Regions from separate parts of the Dialister invisus DSM 15470 genome, predicted to be linked through region 1. Evidence: riboswitches for the same ligand, from Rfam matches in the RefSeq annotation. Region 1 holds a riboswitch; the other holds the start of a gene.

Region 1 (10,668 bases):
AGAGCGCAGGCGCCCAAAGGAGAGGCATCCGCCATTTCATAGCAGCCGACGAGCCGTTCAAAGTCTCTTTGCAGCATGGCGCAGTAAGCCATCATATGATGGGCGAAAAGCACGGGCTGCGCTCTCTGCATATGGGTATAGCCGGGCAGGATGACATCCTTGTATTTTTCAGATACACCTATCAGTGCTTCTTCGGCGGCAATCAGCTTTTCCGCCAACTTCGCGATATGCCGGCGCATATACATATGGAGATCTGCGGCGCACTGGTCATTCCTGCTTCTTGCCGTGTGGAGCCTTGCTCCCGCATCGCCGATATCATCGGTCAGACGCTTTTCCACATTCATATGGACATCTTCCAGTTCCACAGAAAATGCAAACCGGCCTTCTTCTATTTCTTTTTTTATTTTCAAAAGACCCCCGGTAATCTTTTCCAAATCCTCTTTGGAAATAATGCCACGGTCCGCCAGCATGGATGCATGAGCCAGCGAGCCGGCGATATCTTCTTTATACATACGGCAGTCGTAGGAAACAGAAGCGTTGAAATCAAGCGCGCTTCTTTCCTCCGCCTTCTGAAAGCGTCCGCCCCACATCATTTCACTCATTTTTCATTCTTTTCCTTCATCAGCGCACGAATGGTGAGAGGCAGCCCGAAAAGGTTGATGAAACCTTCTGCGTCCGCCTGGTTGTATACTTCATCTTCACCAAATGTGACAAATTCTTCATTGTAGAGGGAATAGGGACTTTCCGCGCCATTGGAGAGGATATTTCCTTTATACAGGCGGAGGGACACTTTTCCCGTCACTGTCTTCGAAGTTTCATCAGCAAATGCCTGCAGTGCTTCACGAAGAGGAGCGAACCACATGCCGTCATAAACGAGTTCGCTGTATTTGACGGCCGCCACTTCCTTGAAATGAAGGGTGGCGCGATCCAGACAAAGGCGTTCCAGCTCGCTGTGGGCATAGAAAAGAATAGAACCTGCCGGATTTTCATATACGCCGCGGGATTTCATGCCCACCAGGCGGTTCTCCACAAGATCGTCAATACCGATGCCGTTCCTTGCGCCGATTTCATTCAGCGTATTGACCAGTTCCACGCCGTCCATTTCCTTCCCGTTGACAGCAATCGGCTTGCCTTCCTTAAATTCGATGGTGACAAATTCGGGCTGATCGGGAGCGTCTTCGGGATCACAGGTAACAAGGTACATATCTTTGTGGGGCGGATTGGCGGGATTTTCCAAATCATCCCCCTCATGGGAAAGGTGCCACATGTTCCAGTCCATGGAGTAAGGATATTTTTGCGCCGCTTTTTCTTCTTCCGTCTGCTTTTCATCAAATTTATCAATAGGCACATTGTGCGCTTCCGCATAAGCCATCTCATCTTCACGGGACTTCATATCCCACAGGCGCCAGGGAGCGATAATCTTCATATGAGGCGCCAGTGCTTTCACAGCCAATTCAAAACGGACCTGGTCATTTCCCTTGCCGGTGGCACCGTGGCAGATGGCATCCGCGCCATATTTTTTCGCCATATCCACAAGACACTTGCCGATCAGCGGACGGGCAAAAGACGTTCCTAAAAGATACCTGCCTTCATACCTCCCGCCGGCCTGCAATACTTTATAAGCGTATTCTTCAATAAATTCCCTGCGCACATCCAGCGTTTCCGCCACAGACGCCCCTGACTTCAGCGCTTTTTCATGAATCGCATCAAAATCTTCCGGCTGTCCCAGATTGATTGTACAGGCAATGACTTCACAGTTATAATTTTCTTTCAGCCACGGAATGATAACGGACGTATCCAATCCGCCGGAATAAGCAAGAACCACTTTTTTAATTTCATTCATTTTACATGCCGCCTTTCTTCATCGACTAGTCTTCATACAATTTCTTTTTATGAGATATGATATATTATACGGTTATATGAATAAATAATCAACCTTGTTTCGGAATATTTTTGTTTCTTTGTTTTAGAAAACTGTTTTTTGCCAAATCAATTCAGGATGATTTTGACTGCATTTTTGTTTTTCCGCCGGCGCCATTATTCACTTTATGCAGAATCACGTCCCTTCCCTGTTATCCGGCGGAAAAATCACTTATAATAAAGATATATCATTTCCTGTTTTAAGAAAGGAGCGCCACAATGAACTTTTCCGAAAAACTTCCCGCTTTTGCCAACCCGCAGGGCGCCGCCGGAAAGCTGCTGATTGCCTCTATGAATATTTTCCATACTCCCGTGTCCCTCTGGGGGATTTCCCATCTGGATCTTGCCGGTAATGAAAAAATCCTCGACATCGGCTGCGGAGGCGGCATCAACCTGTCCCGCTTTTTAAAGAAAGTTCCCCGCGGTCACGTGACAGGCATCGATCTTTCACCGGACTGCGTGAATTATTCTTTTATGCGCAACCGCGATGCCATTGCGGAAGGACGGTGTTCCGTTTATGAAGGAAGCGCCGAACTCCTTCCTTTCGGCGCAAATCATTTCGATGTCATCACCGCCTTTGAAACGATATACTTTTGGCCCAATCTGCCAAACACACTGAAAGAAATCAAAAGGGTGCTGAAGCCGGGCGGCACCTTCCTCATCGTAAATGAAGCGGACGGCTATGGATTTCTCGACAATCTGTACCCGAAAATCATCAAAGGCATGACTCTCTACAAAACGGAAGAGCTTTCCGCTATTCTTACCAAAGCAGGTTTCACAAACATTGAAATTGATACAAAGCTGGGATGCGTGACCGTTTCCGCGAGGCGTCCCGTCACTGCCCTGGATAAGGTAAAAACGGCGGTCCGTTTCGACAACGTCCGCAAGTGGGGACGGGCCGCCCTCTTTGCGGCAGGAACAGCGGCAGCTGTTTGCACGGCAGCCTGCCTTCTAAAAAAGAATAAAAAGCAGTAAATGCAAAACGCTGTTTCCCCATCAGGAGAGACAGCGTTTTTACATAAAAAGAAATCTGTCCGATTAATAACAAAAGCCATATTATCAGAGCCGCTTTATATTTCCTGAAAAAAAGAAACAGTCCTGTAAGAACCGCTTCCTTTTCATTCCTTATTATATTTCAGATACAGCCTGCTGTGTTTCATCTTCCGCTTCATCAGTTTCCGCTTCCGCTGTATCAGCTTTTACTTCTCCTTCAAAAAGATCGGCAGAACGGTCATCCAGCGCTTCGATGGGCAGTTCCATTTCCTCATCCTGTCCTTCCGGCGCTTTTACAATCTGCGGCTCCGGCGTATTCTTTGCAGATTCGATGAGAGCCATCGCCGACTTGAAATTGGCCAGAATCTTTTCAATATAGATCTTGACATCGCCTTCCGTTTTGAGCAGATCGGTGTTCAGTTTGCGGCGGGCCGCTTCCGCATCGGAAATGATATGATGGGCTTCATTCTGCGCTTCCCGAACTGCCAGTTCCGCCTCTTTCTGTGCGTTTCTCTTCACATTTTCAGCAGTTTCCTGCGCCATGACCAAAGTGGAGGACATGGTAGATTCCATTTTTTCATAATTGCGGAGTTTCGTCTTGACTGTATCCATCTCCTCTTCCATCTCACGATGTTCGCGGTAAATACGTTCATAGTCACTTGCCAGCTCCTGCAGGAATGCGTCCACTTCTTCCTGGCTGTACCCCCGCAGTCCGCGGGAAAACGTTTTATTATGGATATCCATCGGTGTAATCATAAATAATCCTCCTGTTTCATATCAACGGTTTCATTTCTTATTTATAACGGTCAATCAGGAGCCCTGTCCGGCCTTTCCGGCTCATCCCCGTGACTTCCCTGATTTCAATCCGTCCTTTGCCGCGGATGGAAATAACATCTCCTGCTTTTATGGTTTGCGACGCGCTTTTCACAGGCTGCCAGTTAATTTCCGTCCGACCGCTCTCTACGCATTGTACCATTTTGCTGCGGGAAATGCCAAATCCTGCCGCGCCGACCGCATCCAGCCGAAGCGAAGCGACCGTGGCCCGCACCTCTCTGGCTGTCTTTTTAGGCGGCTCTAATTCTTCCAGAGATATTTCTTTTATCTGCACAGACACCATGGCGACTTTCAGGAAATTCCGCTTAATCCATTCCGCCATGGAACTGTCTGCCACAATCTGGCACCCCGCCCCCTGCATGAGGATATCTCCCAGAACCGCTCTGTCGATGCCCAGTCCCATAAGCGCCCCCAGTACATCACGGTGGCCGATGAGCCTGTATCGGTCATCCCAGGTCACTTTCAATGCGGTCAGCCCGAAATCCACGAGACCGTCATAGTCATTACGAGCAAATGCGACACGGATCCGTTCCGCTTCATGATATCCGCCGGAAGTTTTCACCGCCACCGTTTTCATGTGAGCCGCAATCGTCTGTCCGACCTGCGCCGCAAAAGGAGACATAAAGGGGCCGACGGCAAATGGCCGGCCTCTGTCCACGGAATCAGCAATATCCAGCAGACGGATTGCCATATCTTTCGCTTCTTCTCCGGTTGCGGAAAAGTAGCGGAGAATTTTTTCTCTGTCTTTCATTATTTTCTGCCCATTTCATCAGATTTCGCAAGAGCCGCCATGACGGCGTCCATGAGAGCGGCACGGATGCCGCGCGCTTCCATGGCATGGATGCCTGCAATCGTCGTACCGCCGGGACTTGTCACCCCGTCACGGAGTTCGGCGGGATGTTTTCCTGTTTCCAGCACCATTTTGGCTGCGCCATACAAAGTCTGCGCCGCCGCTTCAACTGCCAGCTTCCGCGGAAGTCCCGCGCGCACTCCGGCATCCGCCAATGCATCAATAATCACGAAAACGTATCCCGGCCCCGCTCCTGATAAAGCGCCCATCTCGTCAAGCTGGCGTTCGGAAACCACTGCCGCTTTCCCCAGGGCGGAAAATATTTCTTTTGCCGTTTCGATAAAATCCTCGTCAGCGTACCGCCCTGCTGTAATAGCTGTCATACCCTCCCCGACCGAAGCGGGAGTATTCGGCATGACACGGATCACCGGCGTCTTTTCGGGAAGGCCGGCTTCCAAGGTCGCTGCTGTCACTGCCGCCGCAACAGAAATCACCCGCCTCGGACGGTACGGATTTATTTCTTCCAAAACAAAAGGGATAATGTCGGGCTTTACTGCCAAAAGGACAAAATCCGCTTCTCCGATATCTTTCAGAGAAGCTGCAGATACGCCATATCGCTCTGCCTTTTCCACCGTTGACTTTTCCGTGCTTGCTTTAATGTATACTTCTTCTTTCGTCCAGAGGCCTTTGGAAAGGCACCCTGAAAGTATAGCGCCGCCCATAGCGCCGCAGCCGATCATCATAATCTTTTTCATACGCCCGGACCTCTCCACAAAGGAATCCCCGCAAGGCGGGGCATGCTGTCCATCTCAATATGCACCGCCGATGGCGCGCACAAAAGCACCTGCCCGTTCAGAAGTTCTACTTCTCCCTTGCCGAGATAAACGGCACCGCTCATGAAATCCACAAAACGGCTCGCCGTTTCATCATCCACATTGCTGCCAAGAACCACAAGAACTACAAGTCCTTTTTCCATGGCATCCACCGCACGGCGGGCATCACTATAAGCACGGGGAACGAAGATGACAGCATCCAACGGACGGACAGCCCTCGCAGGCAGCGCGCCTGCCATACGGGGACCCGCCTCTTTACCGTCTTCTCCCGCAGAATCTATATACTCTTCTTCCTCCGGCTCCGTAACAAAAAGATCATAAAACAGCTCGGAGATCTTCGAAAAAAATGACATTATGCCTTAGGGGCCTGCGAATCCCATGCGGGGGCTTCCGCTTCCGGAAATGCCGCAAAATTCTCACGGGACACGCTCATATTATTTGGCGCGCAGAGGTAAATATTTTCAGAAACCTGGTCAATGCGCCCGTCCAAAGCATACATCACACCCTGAATAAAATCCACGATACGCTGTGCTTCATCGGCATCAGTCTTTTCCATATTCATTACGACCGGACGGGCAGCCTTCAGATGATTCCCGATTTTTTCGGCATCCTGATAGTCTTTCGGATTCACGACCACCATAGTATACGGTTTCGCCTGGCGGGTCGCTACTGCCGCACGGCCTGCTGCCGGACGGGGAGGAATAGGCTGCGCCGTATCTATCGACGTCCCCTCTTCTTCGTATTCTTCATCCTCGTATTCATCATCACGATCTGTAAACTGTTCCTTAAATTTATCCAGTAAGCTCATTTTGTTTCTCCTTTCCCATTTGCATAATTCCGCTCGCCAAAAATGGCGGTGCCGACGCGTACCATCGTAGCGCCCTCTTCTATTGCCGTTTCAAAATCCCGGGTCATCCCCATGGATAAAACAGAAACCTGTCCTTTGGGAAAATATGTTTTCAGTACTTCCCACATTTCATGAGCCCTGCGGAATACAGGACGTGTCATTTCCACATCCTCCACCATAGGCGCCATGCACATCAGACCCTTTACACGGATATGCGGGAGCATTCCCGCCTTCGCTGCAGCTTCGTCCAGACTTTCCGGCGGCAAACCGTACTTGCTTGTTTCTCCGGAAATATTAAATTCCAGAAGCACATCCTGCACTTTGCCGGCCTGCCCGGCCCGTTTATCTATCTCTTCCATGATTTCCACGGAATCTACGGACTGGATCAAATCAGCCGCCGCCACTGCCTTTTTCACTTTATTTTTTTGAAGATGTCCCTGCAGGTTCCAGACAACAGGCATTTTCAAACGGCTCCGTTTGTCTTCCAATTCCTGCACACGGTTTTCTCCCACCTCTTTCACGCCAAGTCGGAGAACCTCCTCCATATCTTCCAATGGATGAAACTTCGTCACCGCCACAAGAGTCACGTCCTGCCTGTAAGGAGAACGGGCCTTCGCAGCCGCTATCCGCTTTTTCACAACTTCCAGCTTTTCTTCTATAGCTGACATCCTAATTCCTTCTATTATTTAATAAGGTACGTCGAAAAATATAAAAAGATATACCTTGTCCTATTATAGCATAGGTATATCCTTAAAAAAATAATCGTTTTTTATTTTCAGGCGCCAAACAAACCGAGGCGTAATCCACATACCGCAAAGCATGATAAAATGCAGTTCACGGCCCTGCCATACAAGGCAGGCACGTAAAGCGGAACATGCCGGTATCTTAATCATTGGTATAAAAGCATTTCCTCAATTCAATCTGAATTCTACCGGGAATGTAATCCGGCAGGGGACAGGCACCCCATATTTATCAAGTGCAGGAGAAAATGTCCATTGATAAGCCGCATCAACAGCCGCTGCATCTAAGACACTGCTTCCTGACCCTTGCGTCACATAAGCAGAATCAACCGTCCCTGATGTATTGACTAAGACCGTTACATAAGTAACCCCCGTCGTTTCTTTTACCCTTGCAGTCGGCGGATAAACAGGAAGTACTTTGCTGATCACTGTCGGCGGCGTAATAGGAACACCGGCCCCCGGCCCGCTTCCATTGCCGTCACCTTCACCCGTACCGGTTCCGCTGCCGTCACCCGTACCAGTGCCGTCCCCGTCCCCTGTTCCTCCGCTGCTGCCGCTTCCGTCGCCTTGTGTATCCGTCCCTTCATCTTCTGCCGCGGCATCAGAAACAGACGTACCTGTGGTGTCTGCCGTTTCCTTCTTATCCGGCCTGTCATGCACCTCCGGCTTTTCTTCCGGTACCTTTTCATTAATTTCTTCACTAGGCATTTCCACAGGTTCGGCAATATCATTGATTTTTGCTTCAGATGATTTCACCGCCGGCGCCTTTTTCCCTTTGCTGCCTCCCCCGCCCCGGTTTCCGCCGCCCGCATCAAGCGATACCTGCAATATTTCTCCACGAAGCGGAACTTCTATGTACTTCACGCCAAACAGTCCCAGCATGACAGCAGCAAATAAATGAATAAGGACAGCAGCGGCAATACCAACCGCATACCTCTGCCGGTCATTCATCCTCCTGCCTCCTGCTCCGCTGCCAGCCCGAACCTGGTGATGCCGGCCGCTTTAAACCGGTCGAGAACGTGGATGACATCATTGTAAGCGGCATCCTTCTCTCCGCGGATAACGACGGAATAATTCGCGTCTGATCCGCTTCTTTTCTTTACTTCCGCCACAATTGCGTCCAAAGACATTTTTTTATCATCCAGCCAGCAGCTCCCATCTTTTTTGACAGTCACAAGGCTGCTGCTTTTAGAAACCGTTTCAGCGCTTTGCGCCTCAGGAAGGGCAATAGAGATTGTCCTCACTTCCGTCATGTACATCGTGCTGATGATAAAAAATGCAAGCAGCAGGAATATAAGGTCAAGCATAGGGCTGATCATCAGTTCAGGCATTTTATCCGCCTGCCTCGGTCTTCTCCTCATGATACCCCCTTATTTCCCAGACAATCCGGAGATAAGTGCATCCGCCACAGCATCCAGATCAAGCGTCGCCTTTTTATACCTCGTATTTAAATAAGCATGTACCAGCATACCTGTAATCGCGATCACCAATCCGAAAATAGTCGTAATCAGCGCTTCCGCCAATCCGGCGGTGACACCTGCCGTATTCTGCAGCTGTCCCGTCATGGATGAAAAGGTTCCCATCATACCGGTAATGGTTCCTAAAAGCCCAAGCATGGGAGAAAGCCCGATGATAACACCCAGATAATCAAGGTGCGCCGACAGCTGATTCAGGTAACGGTCTGTCTTTTCATAAGTGACGGATTCAAGAGACCGGCCAAGGCTGTCCTTTTCAGACAAAATATCCTTTGCCAGTTTTGCCGCGCTGCCTGCCGCCTCTTCCGCCAGTTCCGCCGCCTCAGAAACATTGCCCCGTGTCATTTCCTTGCAGAACAGCATCACAAATTTCGTATCGGAAATCGCCTGCCGGTAATACATATACCGCTCCACTGCCAGAAAGATGACCGCCAGCGAACAAAGAAGCAAGGGCCACATGCACAGGCCTCCGCGAATAAAATATCCTACCGCCGAATCAAAAATCCCCATTGCGCTTCCTCTTCCTTTCTTCCCGGCATTCCGCCGGCCATAAAAGTTACATTTATAAAAAAGGCACAGCCAAATCAGAATGAGAAAACGTTTTCCCATCTCTCATCCGGCCCATGCCTCGCGAGTCTTTTGATGATGAAATACAAACGGCACCCTGGCTCAGTTCCTCGTTCCCCTGCCCCTCTGTGAAAGGACTGCGGCAGGCGGACTCCCCTTACAGTTGCGAGACAGCTCCGGTTTTTCACCGGATTCCCCGTTTCTTTGATCTTCATTCATTTTTCATTTCATTTTTATAATTAAATAGTATCACACAACATAAATAACTTCAATTTTTATGTAAATGCCACTATCTCTATCTAATACAATTCTGTCCCGTCTTTCACCTGTACATCACACCCATATATGATACAAGACTGCTTCTCCCCGAAATGGAAGAGAAAGCAGTCTGATACCAAACAAAACTCTATGCTATTTCCCTTTTGTCTTTTGGAACCAGATATATTTTTTTGATACCCGGTACATCGTTGACACAAATGAATTAACGGGAATCTTCCGGTATTCCGCGTCCCTGCTGCTTTCATCCACCACTTCATGATGCTGGTCATAAATCCGGACGGCAGTAATCGCATACCGTTCTTCTTTCATATGGAAACGTAATTCCATCTCACTGCACATAGGCATTCGGTCGCCTTTCAATCGGGAAGCATAAGCCGCTTTCATCTGCTCCGGAATTTTTTTATCCGTATATACCGCCTGTACCGTCATCTGCACTTCATCGGGATCCGTTTCATTCTGTCTGATGGATTGTACATCAAAACGGTAAAGCGCAATATCATTGGCAAATATCTCCATCCAGCGCATCTGCTCCAATTCCTGCGGCGTGGCTTTCGGCTTTACCCCCATTTCCAGAATGGGCGCCGGCTGCCCCTTCATAGAATCTTCCGCTTGTACGCCGTTCCATGAAAGGGACATGCACAGCATACCTACCACCCAAAACCATTTTCGCCGATCAGAAAGCAAAACGCAGACCCGCATTGACTTTCCATTCCACTTTATAATCGCCGCCAAAACCTCTTGTCACATTCGCATAGAAAAGGTTGCTCCCGTTCAGCCGGTAAACGCCTCCGAGAGTCAATTCTGCCCACGTATCGCCGAAATCCTGTTCCACACGGGACGTATCTTCTCCTTCTGCGCTGAAAGTGGCAGCCGTATCCCCTTTAAATTCATGAAGAATGCTTGCTTTGGCATACAAGCTGCCTTTTTCTGTTGCCCTTCCGGCTGCGATGCCCAAACGGCCGATGAAGCTGCTCATGCTGTCCTGATGGACATGCATTTTCTTATCTCCGTCAAAATCGCTGGCCGCATCATAATCCGCGCTGCCCAGCCTGGAGAAAAGCAGCTGGATCTGTGGTTCGACATAACCCGCGGCGGTGCCGAAACGTTTCCCGTATTCCACAGACAATCCGTATCCGGTGGCATGATAATCGCCATCGAGTTTGCGTCCCTCCGCATTGTAAACAGTGTAATCGTTTTCAGCACGGCCGATCTTGCCGACAATATCCACATACTGTCCGTCATCAAAGACCTTGGTTCCATAGATACTTCCTACATAAAGCTTCGGATCTCCTTTTCCGCCAAAGTCATACTTCGCATTGCCGTCATTATAATCAAAGGCTCCGCCGATGTGCCAGCCGGATCCCAGTTTATGATCCGCCCCGACCTGCGC
Region 2 (10,668 bases), 730 kb from region 1:
TTGCTGACTACGTAGAACAAGTCTATGAAAGAGAAAATGATCCTTTCACAGTCGTTGATTCTATCGTGGGAAATATATTTAAATAATTCAAAGGAGGAATTATTATGGCATTCAAAGTATTATGTGTAGACCATGTCGGCGTAGCTGTTAATGATCTGGCGCTGATCAAGAAGCAGATGAAAGATCTGCTGAACCTTGAACCATCCCTTCCGGATGAAACGGTAGAAGAACAGCATGTAACGACAAGCTTCTTCAAACCGTCCGCACAGAGCGAAGCATGCGAACTGGAATTCCTGGGTTCCACAACTCCGGACGGCCCGATTGCCCGCTATATCGCTAAGAACGGCGGCAAGAACGGTTTCCAGCATGTAGCTCTCCGCGTAGACAACATTGTCGAAGCGCTTGCTGCACTTCCGGAAGACGCAAAGCTTGACAAGCATTGGAGAGTTGGTGCTGGCGGCTGCCACATCGCATTTATGCACCCGAAAGCTACCGGCCTTCTGCTGGAACTGACCGAACGCCCCGGCGGCCCGTCTTTCTAATAGCATAAGGATCGGTCCCTATGCTATAATAGGGACGTCCCGGTAAGGGACCAATATTTTTGGAGGTGTAAGAATGGCAACTGTTGCAGAAAGAATTGAACTTCTTCACAATAACCTCGCACACGTAGAGGCTATGGGTGGAGAAAAGAAAGTTGAAAAACAGCATGCAAAAGGCAAACTGACAGCCCGCGAAAGACTTGCTCTTCTGTTTGATGAAGGCTCTTTTGTAGAAGTCAATGCGCTTGTTAAGTCCCGCTGCTACAACTTCGGCCAGGAGAAGAAAGATCTCCCCGGCGAAGGTGTCGTTACCGGTTATGGTACTGTAGACGGAAGACTCGTATTCGCATTTGCCCAGGACTTCACGGTAGAAGGCGGCTCCCTTGGTGAAATGCACGCTGCGAAAATTGTTCACGTAAACGAACTGGCTCTTAAAGTCGGTGCTCCTTGCGTAGGCCTGAATGATTCCGGCGGAGCCCGTATCCAGGAAGCAGTAGATGCTCTTTCCGGCTATGGCAAGATTTTCTGGTGCAATACCATTGCATCCGGCGTTATTCCTCAGATTTCCGCAATTATGGGACCGTCTGCAGGCGGCGCCGTATATTCTCCGGCACTGACCGACTTCATCTACATGGTAAAAGGCACCTCTCAGATGTTCCTGACAGGACCGGCAGTAGTTGAATCCGTAACCGGCGAAAAGATTACCGCTGAAGCTCTCGGCGGCGCTATGACCCATAACCGTACATCCGGTGTGGCCCAGTTTGCAGCTGAAAATGACGAAGACTGCATTAAACAGATTCGTTACCTGCTTTCCTTCCTGCCGAGCAACAACATGGAAGACGCGCCGATTGTTGAAACCGGAGATGATCCGACCCGTACAGATGCAAGTCTGGATACCATTATGCCGGAAAACTCCAATGCACCGTACGATATGTACGATGTCATCAAATCCATCGTTGATAACGGCGAGTACTACGACGTAGCTAAGGAATGGGCTAAGAACATCATTACCTGCTTCTGCCGTATGGATGGACAGACTGTCGGCATTATTGCCAACCAGCCAAACTTCATGGCAGGCTGCCTTGACTATAATGCTTCCGATAAAGGAGCCCGTTTCATTCGTTTCTGCGACTGCTTCAATATTCCGGTTCTGAACATTGTCGACGTTCCCGGCTTCCTGCCCGGCAAGCAGCAGGAATATGCGGGTGTAATCCGTCACGGTGCTAAGATGCTGTTCGCATACTGCGAAGCAACTGTACCGAAGATTACCCTGATTCTCCGTAAAGCATACGGCGGTTCTTACATCGCCATGTGCTCCCGTGAACAGGGTGCTGACCAAGTATTTGCATGGCCGACCGCAGAAATCGCCGTTATGGGACCTGCCGGCGCAGCAAATATCATTTTCAAGAAGGATCCGCAGAAAGAACAGCGTACACAGGAGTATGTTGATGAATTTGCAACTCCTTACAAAGCTGCAGAACGCGGCTATGTAGACGCAGTTATTGATCCGAGAAACTCTCGTCCGGTAGTTATCAATGCTCTGAAGATGCTTGCTTCCAAACATGAAGTACATCCGGCTAAGAAACACGGAAACATTCCGCTGTAATATGTATTTACACATTGATAATATTTGAAAGGATGGGTTTGGATGAATAACGATACAGTTATGTATATCGCGGTAGCAGCTGCCGTTCTGGCAGTCATTGCCCTGATCATGATCTGCCAAGTACGTTCATCTCTCAATCAGTCCGCAGCACCGGCGGCAGCGGCTAAAAAAGCGGCGCCGGCGGCAGCTTCGAGAGCCGCTGATAATGGTGCTGTTGTAGCAGCCATTGCAGCAGCAATCGTTGCTATGGGCGGCGGTGAAATCATTTCTATCCGCCCGGCAGCAAGACCTGGCTGGACCACAGGCGCCCGCATTGCAGGTGTTTCCGGAAACCAGCAGTTCTAATTGAAAGTTGAAAGTACAAAATTAGGAGGAAGAACAATGAGAAAATTTACCGTAACAGTTAACGGCCAGGATTACGATGTAGTAGTTAAAGACAGCGGCGCAGCAGCAGCACCCGCAGCAGCAGCACCGGCGGCAGCTCCCGCACCGGCAGCAGCTCCCGCACCGGCGGCAGCTCCGGCTCCGGCACCCGCTCCAGCAGCAGCTCCCGCACCGGCAGCAGCACCCGCCGGCGCAGGTGAAGTCGTAGAAGCTCCGATGCCGGGCAAAGTCCTGCGTATCAATAAACACGTTGGTGACGCAGTAGCGGCAGGCGACGAAGTTCTCGTTCTCGAAGCTATGAAGATGGGCAACCCGATCATGGCTCCCTGCGATGGCAAGATTACCGGTATGCCGGTCAGCGAAGGCCAGAGCGTACAGGGCGGCGACACACTCTTTACAGTTGGCTGATTCTAATTACAAAAAGCAGTGCTTCGGCACTGCTTTTTTGCTGTTTAATTTTGTGAACGGGATAATGGATTTCATTAAAGGCAAAAAGAGATTTTTAGAGATTCCTGGATTGCAGATATCATATTAAAGTGCAGGTACTATTCATCTTTGTAAGGAGGTGGGGAAGAATCTGACTATAATGATGAGCAGTATTTCTGCTTACTTGATGAGTATAGAGAACCCGAAACAGTCGGGCATACAGAATAGGTTGTTTTGCATTATGAGATGCCGGAAGAATTTTTTGATTGTGTTTTAAGGGCTCCGGTCGTAATAGAATTATGCAATAAGTCATCTGCTAAACTGCTGAATATTGATTTGTATCTGCTTATACAGCAGCTGCATGGAGAGGTGGTATTGAGGCGGTTCCGGAGATGCCGGACCGAAACGCGGAGCTGGGGGATCAAATCGTTTTTGCATGTCTGTACAGATACAGGATAGCAGTGCTTAAAGTATGCTGATGAGTAGATGAAAGTATTTCTGAAATATTTTTTGCAATGCCCGGCATTTTCTTTTGGGAGTCCATATGCTGTTTGTCCGCAATAAAAACAGGAGGATGTTTCTCCTGTTTATAAGGGACTGAGGATCAATAAGGCATTTCCTCGGTGGGATTCTGTTCTTCTTTTGCCATGGAGACGAGGACGCGGAGCATGGTAAGGCTTACATCGCTTACATCCGTATTCTTGTCGAAAGCGGCGAGGATGCCGTAACGGAAGAGGAGTTCCTTATCATCTTTGCTGACCTGATGGGCGGCTATGAGGATGTCGTCCCGGCCGATCATGGCAAGTGTCTGAGAGAGCGCGATTAATTTTTGCTTCATCGTAGGACTTTTGGATGTGTAGAAGATGAAATGGACGTCATTGTCGGCAGCATTCTGCGCGGAGCTTTCCGGGGAGAGGAGGGGGCTTACATCTACGTCCCAGCCGTGGTCGGCAAATGTCGTGGCGGCAAGTTTTCTTGCCTCTTTATCGTCATCATCTTCAAGCTCCGGCATGAAAAGCCTCGGACGGCGGCCATCCAGTTCTTCGAAGAGGCTGCTCAGTTTCAATGCTTCTTCAGTTCGTCTTTCTTTTTCAGTGTTTGTCATATTTCCGACCTCCTGTTTCCTCCTATAAGATAGGTAAGATATTTTTAATAGTTTGCAACATTAACATCATTATATAGTAGTAATGAATGAAAAATCAATAAATCAGGGGTAAAGATGTGGATAAATATAAAAATTAATTATATTAAATATGAATGTGGTTGATTGACACTTAGAATGTAATGAATTATACTAAAAATGTAGTTATTTAGACAATTTCACATATCTGACAGGTGCGAAAGCGTAAAAGAGAATCCGGTAGAATCCGGAGCGGTCCCGCCACTGTAAAGGGAGTTTATATCAAGTATGTCACTGGGTAACTGGGAAGGCGATATAAACGAGGAACTTGAGCCAGGAGAACTATCTGTCTAAGAATCACCGTTATACCTGCGAGAGATGGGGAGGGGATTGGGAAATTATTTCCTTGTCCGGCTATCAGTTTCGCGTGATAGTCGTTTTTTTGTGAGTAGATTGTAAGGAGGTGCACATATCGGGGATTTTGAAAGTCCGGCTTGAAAGACGTTATGCCAGGCATTTGAAAGGATGTTCCGTCAGGGACTCTGCCGTCTTGTCTGCAAGCTGTATTTTCCGCGGAATTGTCTAAAATTATTATAAGGAGGATGTTTTCATGGCAGAACAGAATACCCAGGAATCGGTCAAGCAGCTTACTGACAAAGAGTTGGAAGCGATCTTGAGAAAATCAAATGAAAAAGCCGATTTCCCAGAAGTAAAATTTGACGAATTTGAAAAGCCGACCTATGAGGAGTGGGTGGAGGCTTGCAATGCTCTGTTGAAAGGAAAGCCTTTCGATAAGATCATGTTTACCAAGACTTATGAAGGGATTACCTTTGATCCGATTTATACATGGAGAACTGGACCGTCAGCAACTGATAAGATTCTTCCGACAGATGATTATCCGGGCATGGGAGATTTTCTCCGCGGCGCAACGGTAAACGGCTATAAATGCGCTCCCTGGGGTATTGCCCAGGCATGCGATGAAACGCTGCCGAAAGAAAATAATGAACTTCTGAAGCATGAAATCGACAGAGGTTCCACTGTTTATAATGTACGTATTGATACCGCCACTGCCGACGGCATTGATGTCATGGATGCCGAAAAGCCGGGCGATATAGGCGTAAGCATTACCGCGCTGGAAGATATGCATACCCTGCTTGACGGTCTTGATATGGAAAAGATCCCGTTTATGATGTATGCTGGTACTTCCTCTCTCCGTATGCTGGCATTGGTAGCCGCGACATTGAAGGCTAAGGGAAAAGATGTCAGCAAAGTGAAAGGTGTTATCGGAGCAAACCCGATTGCCCAGCTGATCAAGAGAGGAAAGCTGAACCAGCCGCTGGAAGAATTGTATGATGAAATGGTGGAATCTATCCGCTGGACGAGAAAGAATGCGCCGCAGCTCCGCACCATTTTCGTCAGGAGCGATATTTTCTCCAATGGCGGTGCGAATGCCGTACAGGAAGTGGCTTATACTTTTGCTATCGCTGTCGAATATATCCGTGAAATGCAGAAGCGCGGCATCGATATCCATGATATTGCCCAGTCCCTGCAGTTCGCATTTAATACAGGCGCCACTTTCTACATTGAAATTGCCAAGCTCCGTGCTGCCCGCCAGGTATGGTCTAATATCATGAAAGCCTTCGGCGCCGAAGAAAAAGACCGTTCCTGCAAAATCCATGCCCGTCCGGCGATGTTTACCAAGACGATTTTCGATATCGGTGTAAATATGCTTCGTGAAACGACCCAGATTTTCTCTGCAGTTGTCGGCGGTGTTGATTCTTATGAAAATGATCCTTATGACGCAACGGTACGCAAGGGTGATGAATTCTCCCGCCGTATCGCAAGAAACGTACACATTATGCTGCAGGAAGAATTCGGCATGCTTCGTCCGATCGATCCGGCCGGCGGTTCCTGGGGGATTGAAGCACTGACCAAGGAAATGGCTGAAAAAATCTGGGGAGAATTCCAGAAAATCGAATCTCTTGGCGGTATCCTGAAAGCTCTTAAAGAAGAATATCCGCAGCAGCAGATTCTTGAAATCCTGAAACAGCGTTTCAAAGCGCTTGACCTCCGCAAGGACAGCGCTGTCGGGACAAATATGTATCCGAATATGACGGAAGAACTTCTTGATCCGCGTCCGGAAGATGTACCGGCGCTGAAAAAAGAACTGTCTGAAGGCGTTGAGAAATATCGTGCCGATATGGACAAAGATTTCCTGAAGGAAAAGCTGGAAGAACTGAAAGCAGCCGATACCGACATCGTTGAGAAGGCAATTGCCGCATTCTCCGCCGGCGCTACAATTTCTGAAGTACGCACAGCAAGAGCTGCCAAAGCGGATTCCATCGAAGTGAGAAAGATTTATGCGCACCGCTGGACCGAACGTTTTGAAAAACTCCGCTTTGACACACAGGCGTTTAAAAAGGAAACCGGCAAGAATGTGGAAATATTCCTGGCCAATATGGGACCGATTCCGCAGCATAAGGCGAGAGCTGATTTCTCCACCAGTTTCCTGCAGGTAGGCGAATTCAGCGTTCATCTGAATAACGGCTTCCAGGATGATGAAGATAAACCGGGTTCACGCTGGGATAAGTGTGTGGAAGCGCTGAAGGCAGGCTGCGATGATAAAGGAACTCCTTATGACTGTGCCGTTATCTGCTCTACTGACGCTACTTATCCGGAAGATGTGCCGGCGCTGGCGCCGCGTTTAAAGGAAGTTTTGGGGAAAGGTACGCTTTTCCTTGCGGGCGCTGCTCCGAAAGATATGGAAGCGGTATATCGTGAAGCCGGCATAGATGAATTTATCAGCGTGAAAGCAAACTGCTACGATATCCTCCGTATGCTCCAGCAGAAAAAAGGCATGAAGATTACGGAAGAGGAGGTAAAATAAGATGGCAATGAACCCCGATTTTACAAAATTAAACCTTGAAGAACATCCCCATTGTTCTTATGATGAATGGAAAGCGGAACTGGAAAAAACAACGGGCAAAAATTATGATGCTCTCTATGAAAATACAATGGAACGTATTCCTGTAGGTCCGCTCTACGGCAAAGATGTGTATGACCAGTGCAACCACTTGGACTTCATGAGCGGTATCCCTCCGTTCCTCCGCGGACCTTACTCCACGATGTATGTATTCCGCCCGTGGACGGTCCGCCAGTACGCAGGGTTCTCCACTGCTGAAGAATCTAATGCGTTCTACCGCAGAAACCTGGCGGCAGGCCAGAAAGGGCTGTCTATCGCATTTGACCTTCCGACCCACCGCGGCTATGATGCGGATAACCCCCGTGTTATCGGCGACGTCGGCAAAGCAGGCGTATCCGTCTGCTCTATGCTTGATATGAATATCCTTTTCGCAGGCATTCCGCTGGATCAGATGTCCGTATCCATGACGATGAACGGCGCCGTTCTTCCGATTCTGGCATTCTTCATCAGTGCCGGCATTGAACAGGGCGTAGACAAGAAGATTCTGGCAGGCACGATCCAGAATGATATCCTGAAAGAATTCATGGTTCGTAATACTTACATTTATCCGCCTGCCATGTCCATGCGTATCATCGGTGATATTTTCGAATATACCACCAACTATATGCCGAAGTTCAACAGTATCTCCATTTCCGGTTACCATATCCAGGAATGCGGCGCTACCTGTGACCTTGAAATCGGTTATACGCTGGCAGACGGCATGGAATACATCCGCTGCGGCGAAAAAGCGGGACTTGCGGTCGATGCCTTCGCTAAACGTCTGTCCTTCTTCTGGGACCAGGGCAAGAACTATTTCATGGAAGTCGCAAAGATGAGAGCGGCCCGCGTTCTCTGGGCAAAGATTCTGAAACAGTTTGGCGCGAAGAATCCGAAATCCATGGCACTTCGTACCCATTCCCAGACATCCGGCTGGTCGCTGACGGAACAGGATCCTTTCAATAATATCGCCCGTACTTGTATGGAAGCCATGTCTGCGGCTCTGGGTCATACCCAGTCTCTCCATACCAACGCGCTTGACGAAGCTATCGCGCTGCCGACCGACTTCTCCGCACGTCTGGCACGTAATACACAGCTTTATATCCAGGATGAAACGAAAGCCTGCAAGATTATTGATCCGTGGGGCGGTTCCTACTATGTAGAATACCTGACAAATGAAATCATTCGCCGTGCCTGGGCGCATATCCAGGAAGTCGAAGCTTTGGGCGGCATGGCAAAAGCGATTTCCACCGGTCTGCCGAAGATGCGTATCGAAGAATGCGCTGCCCGCCGTCAGGCGGATATCGACAGCGGTAAGGAAACCATTGTCGGTCTGAACAAGTACCGTCTGGCGAAGGAAGATCCGCTGAACGTACTGTCCATCGATAATACTGCTGTCCGTAATGCGCAGATTAAACGTCTGGAAAAACTGAGAAGCATCCGTGATCCTGAGGCCGTTGCCCGCGATCTGGAAGCGATCACCAAAGCGGCAGAAAGCCGTGAAAACGGCAACCTGCTTGAACTTGCGGTACAGGCGGCTCATGACCGCGCATCCCTCGGTGAAATTTCCGATGCGGTTGAAAAAGTATCCGGTCGTTTCAACGCCACCATCCATACTATTTCCGGTGTATATTCCAGCGAATTTGACGGTTCCGCGAAACTGGAAGAAGCAAAGAAACTGGCCGACAGATTTGAAGCATTGGAAGGCCGCCGTCCCCGTATTTTCCTGGCTAAGATGGGGCAGGACGGACACGACAGAGGCCAGAAGGTTCTCGCGACATCCTTTGCCGATATGGGCTGGGACGTCGACGTAGGACCGCTGTTCCAGACGCCGGAAGAAGCGGCACAGGATGCTGTGGATAACGACGTCCATATGGTTGGCTTTTCCTCTCTTGCGGCAGGTCACAAGACCCTCTTGCCGGCTCTCGTAGAAGAACTGAAGAAACGCGGCCGTGAAGATATCCTTGTCTGCATCGGCGGTGTTATTCCTGCACAGGATTATCAATACCTCTACGATCATGGCGCACAGGCGATCTTCGGACCGGGCACAAACATTCCGGAATGCTGCATTAAGCTGCTCCACATGCTCGTAGACCGCGCTGAGGCGGAAGCCAAGGAAGGTTAAGGTAAGTATTATGTCCAAGAACGATGATGACTTGAGACCCAGCTGGGTGCCTGAAGAACCGAACCCGGAATTTGCATGTTCCGTCGTGCGGGGGATTGACAGTGCCGTAAACAGTGTGACCGGTGCCAAAGAATATCCGGATGCCGTGCATTTGAGAAAAGTGCCGCTTCGTAAGAAAATGTCTATCGAAGAATACGTCGAAGGGGTGGCGAAGGGGGATCGCATGATCCTCTCCAAAGCCATCACCCTTATCGAAAGTAATGCTCCCAAGGATTTTGACAAGGCACAGCGCGTGCTCCAGGCTCTTCTGCCCCGCACGGGCCATGCGCTCCGTGTCGGGATCACCGGTGTGCCCGGGGCAGGCAAGAGTAGTTTCATCGAATCTTTTGGTACAATGCTTTGCCAGCAAGGCTACAAAGTGGCGGCGCTGGCAGTCGACCCGACAAGCACCATTACCGGCGGATCCATCTTAGGAGACAAGACACGTATGCAGAATCTCTCCAGAGAGCCGAACTGTTTCATACGTCCTTCTCCTTCTAAGGGGACACTGGGCGGTGTGACCCGCAAGAGCCGTGAGACCATGCTGCTTTGTGAAGCGGCAGGCTATGATGTCATCCTTGTGGAAACTGTCGGGGTCGGGCAGTCGGAAACGACAGTACGCGATATGGTCGACTTCTTTATGCTTGTCGTATTGACAGGCGCAGGGGACGATCTGCAGGGCATCAAAAAGGGGATTATGGAATTGGCGGACGCTATTGTGGTCAACAAAGCCGATGGAGACAACCTGGAACGGGCGAAAGTCACCCAGGGGGAATATGAACGGATGGTAGAATTTATCCGTCCCGCCACAGAAGGCTGGCAGACCCATGCTTATCGCTGCTCGGCTTTGAAGAAAACGGGACTGCTTGAACTTTGGGCAGTTATGCGCGAGTTTGAGAAAGTCACCAAAAAATCGGGTGTCTTTGAGAACCGGCGCCAGCGTCAGACTCTTTCCTGGGTGCACAGTATGATTGAAGAACATCTTCATAACCTGTTCTTTGAAGATCCGATCATCAAGAGCCGTATGCCGGAAGTCCGTGCGGCGGTATTGACCGGCGTCGTGTCACCCAGCCAGGCAGTTACGGAACTCATCCGTATCTTTGATATGGATAGGGCTTCTGCGCGCCACCTGGAAGAAACAAAATATTAAGAAATAATAAGTGTGGAGAAAAACCCCGGGGGAGGACCTCGGGGGGATTCTTCATTTTTACCATGAAATACGATATGAATTTGTCAGAAACGAAGACAGCAGAAAAGGAGGAATTGCCGTGAAAGACTTGTATCTTGCGGGCGGTCCCTACTATGGAGTGCAGGAAGTATTTTCCCGTATAAAAGGCGTTGTGGAGACAACCGCGGGATTTGCCAACAGCTCTGTACCGAATCCGCGGAAAGAAGACGTGGAAAATGGAAAAGTACAGGCGGTAGAATGCGTAAAAGTAACCTATAACCCGAAAAAAATAGATATAGGGA

Evidence for each region. Region 1 has a riboswitch for cobalamin ahead of GCWU000321_RS08155 (MotA/TolQ/ExbB proton channel family protein). Riboswitches for the same ligand answer to the same signal wherever they lie in the genome.
Region 2: another riboswitch for cobalamin. It lies ahead of GCWU000321_RS04815 (methylmalonyl-CoA mutase family protein); the one in region 1 lies ahead of GCWU000321_RS08155 (MotA/TolQ/ExbB proton channel family protein).

Annotation. Positions count from the first base shown of each region.
Region 1 covers NZ_GG698602.1:1,696,498-1,707,165, reverse strand. The annotation lists gene argH (argininosuccinate lyase) at 1-602, opposite strand, end outside; gene GCWU000321_RS08205 (argininosuccinate synthase) at 599-1,843, opposite strand; gene GCWU000321_RS08200 (class I SAM-dependent methyltransferase) at 2,140-2,895, shown strand; gene GCWU000321_RS08195 (DivIVA domain-containing protein) at 3,049-3,669, opposite strand; gene GCWU000321_RS08190 (YlmH family RNA-binding protein) at 3,707-4,498, opposite strand; gene proC (pyrroline-5-carboxylate reductase) at 4,498-5,292, opposite strand; gene GCWU000321_RS08180 (cell division protein SepF) at 5,289-5,723, opposite strand; gene GCWU000321_RS08175 (cell division protein SepF) at 5,723-6,178, opposite strand; gene GCWU000321_RS08170 (YggS family pyridoxal phosphate-dependent enzyme) at 6,175-6,885, opposite strand; gene GCWU000321_RS09265 (TonB family protein) at 7,129-7,908, opposite strand; gene GCWU000321_RS08160 (ExbD/TolR family protein) at 7,905-8,318, opposite strand; gene GCWU000321_RS08155 (MotA/TolQ/ExbB proton channel family protein) at 8,328-8,942, opposite strand; cobalamin riboswitch at 9,070-9,239, opposite strand; gene GCWU000321_RS08150 (hypothetical protein) at 9,411-9,923, opposite strand; gene GCWU000321_RS08145 (autotransporter outer membrane beta-barrel domain-containing protein) at 9,952-10,668, opposite strand, start outside.
Region 2 covers NZ_GG698602.1:966,514-977,181, reverse strand. The annotation lists gene meaB (methylmalonyl Co-A mutase-associated GTPase MeaB) at 1-86, shown strand, start outside; gene GCWU000321_RS04840 (VOC family protein) at 105-542, shown strand; gene mmdA (methylmalonyl-CoA decarboxylase subunit alpha) at 616-2,145, shown strand; gene GCWU000321_RS04830 (hypothetical protein) at 2,188-2,490, shown strand; gene GCWU000321_RS04825 (biotin/lipoyl-containing protein) at 2,527-2,937, shown strand; gene GCWU000321_RS04820 (hypothetical protein) at 3,560-4,060, opposite strand; cobalamin riboswitch at 4,272-4,439, shown strand; gene GCWU000321_RS04815 (methylmalonyl-CoA mutase family protein) at 4,686-6,962, shown strand; gene scpA (methylmalonyl-CoA mutase) at 6,964-9,159, shown strand; gene meaB (methylmalonyl Co-A mutase-associated GTPase MeaB) at 9,170-10,348, shown strand; gene GCWU000321_RS04800 (peptide-methionine (S)-S-oxide reductase) at 10,467-10,668, shown strand, end outside.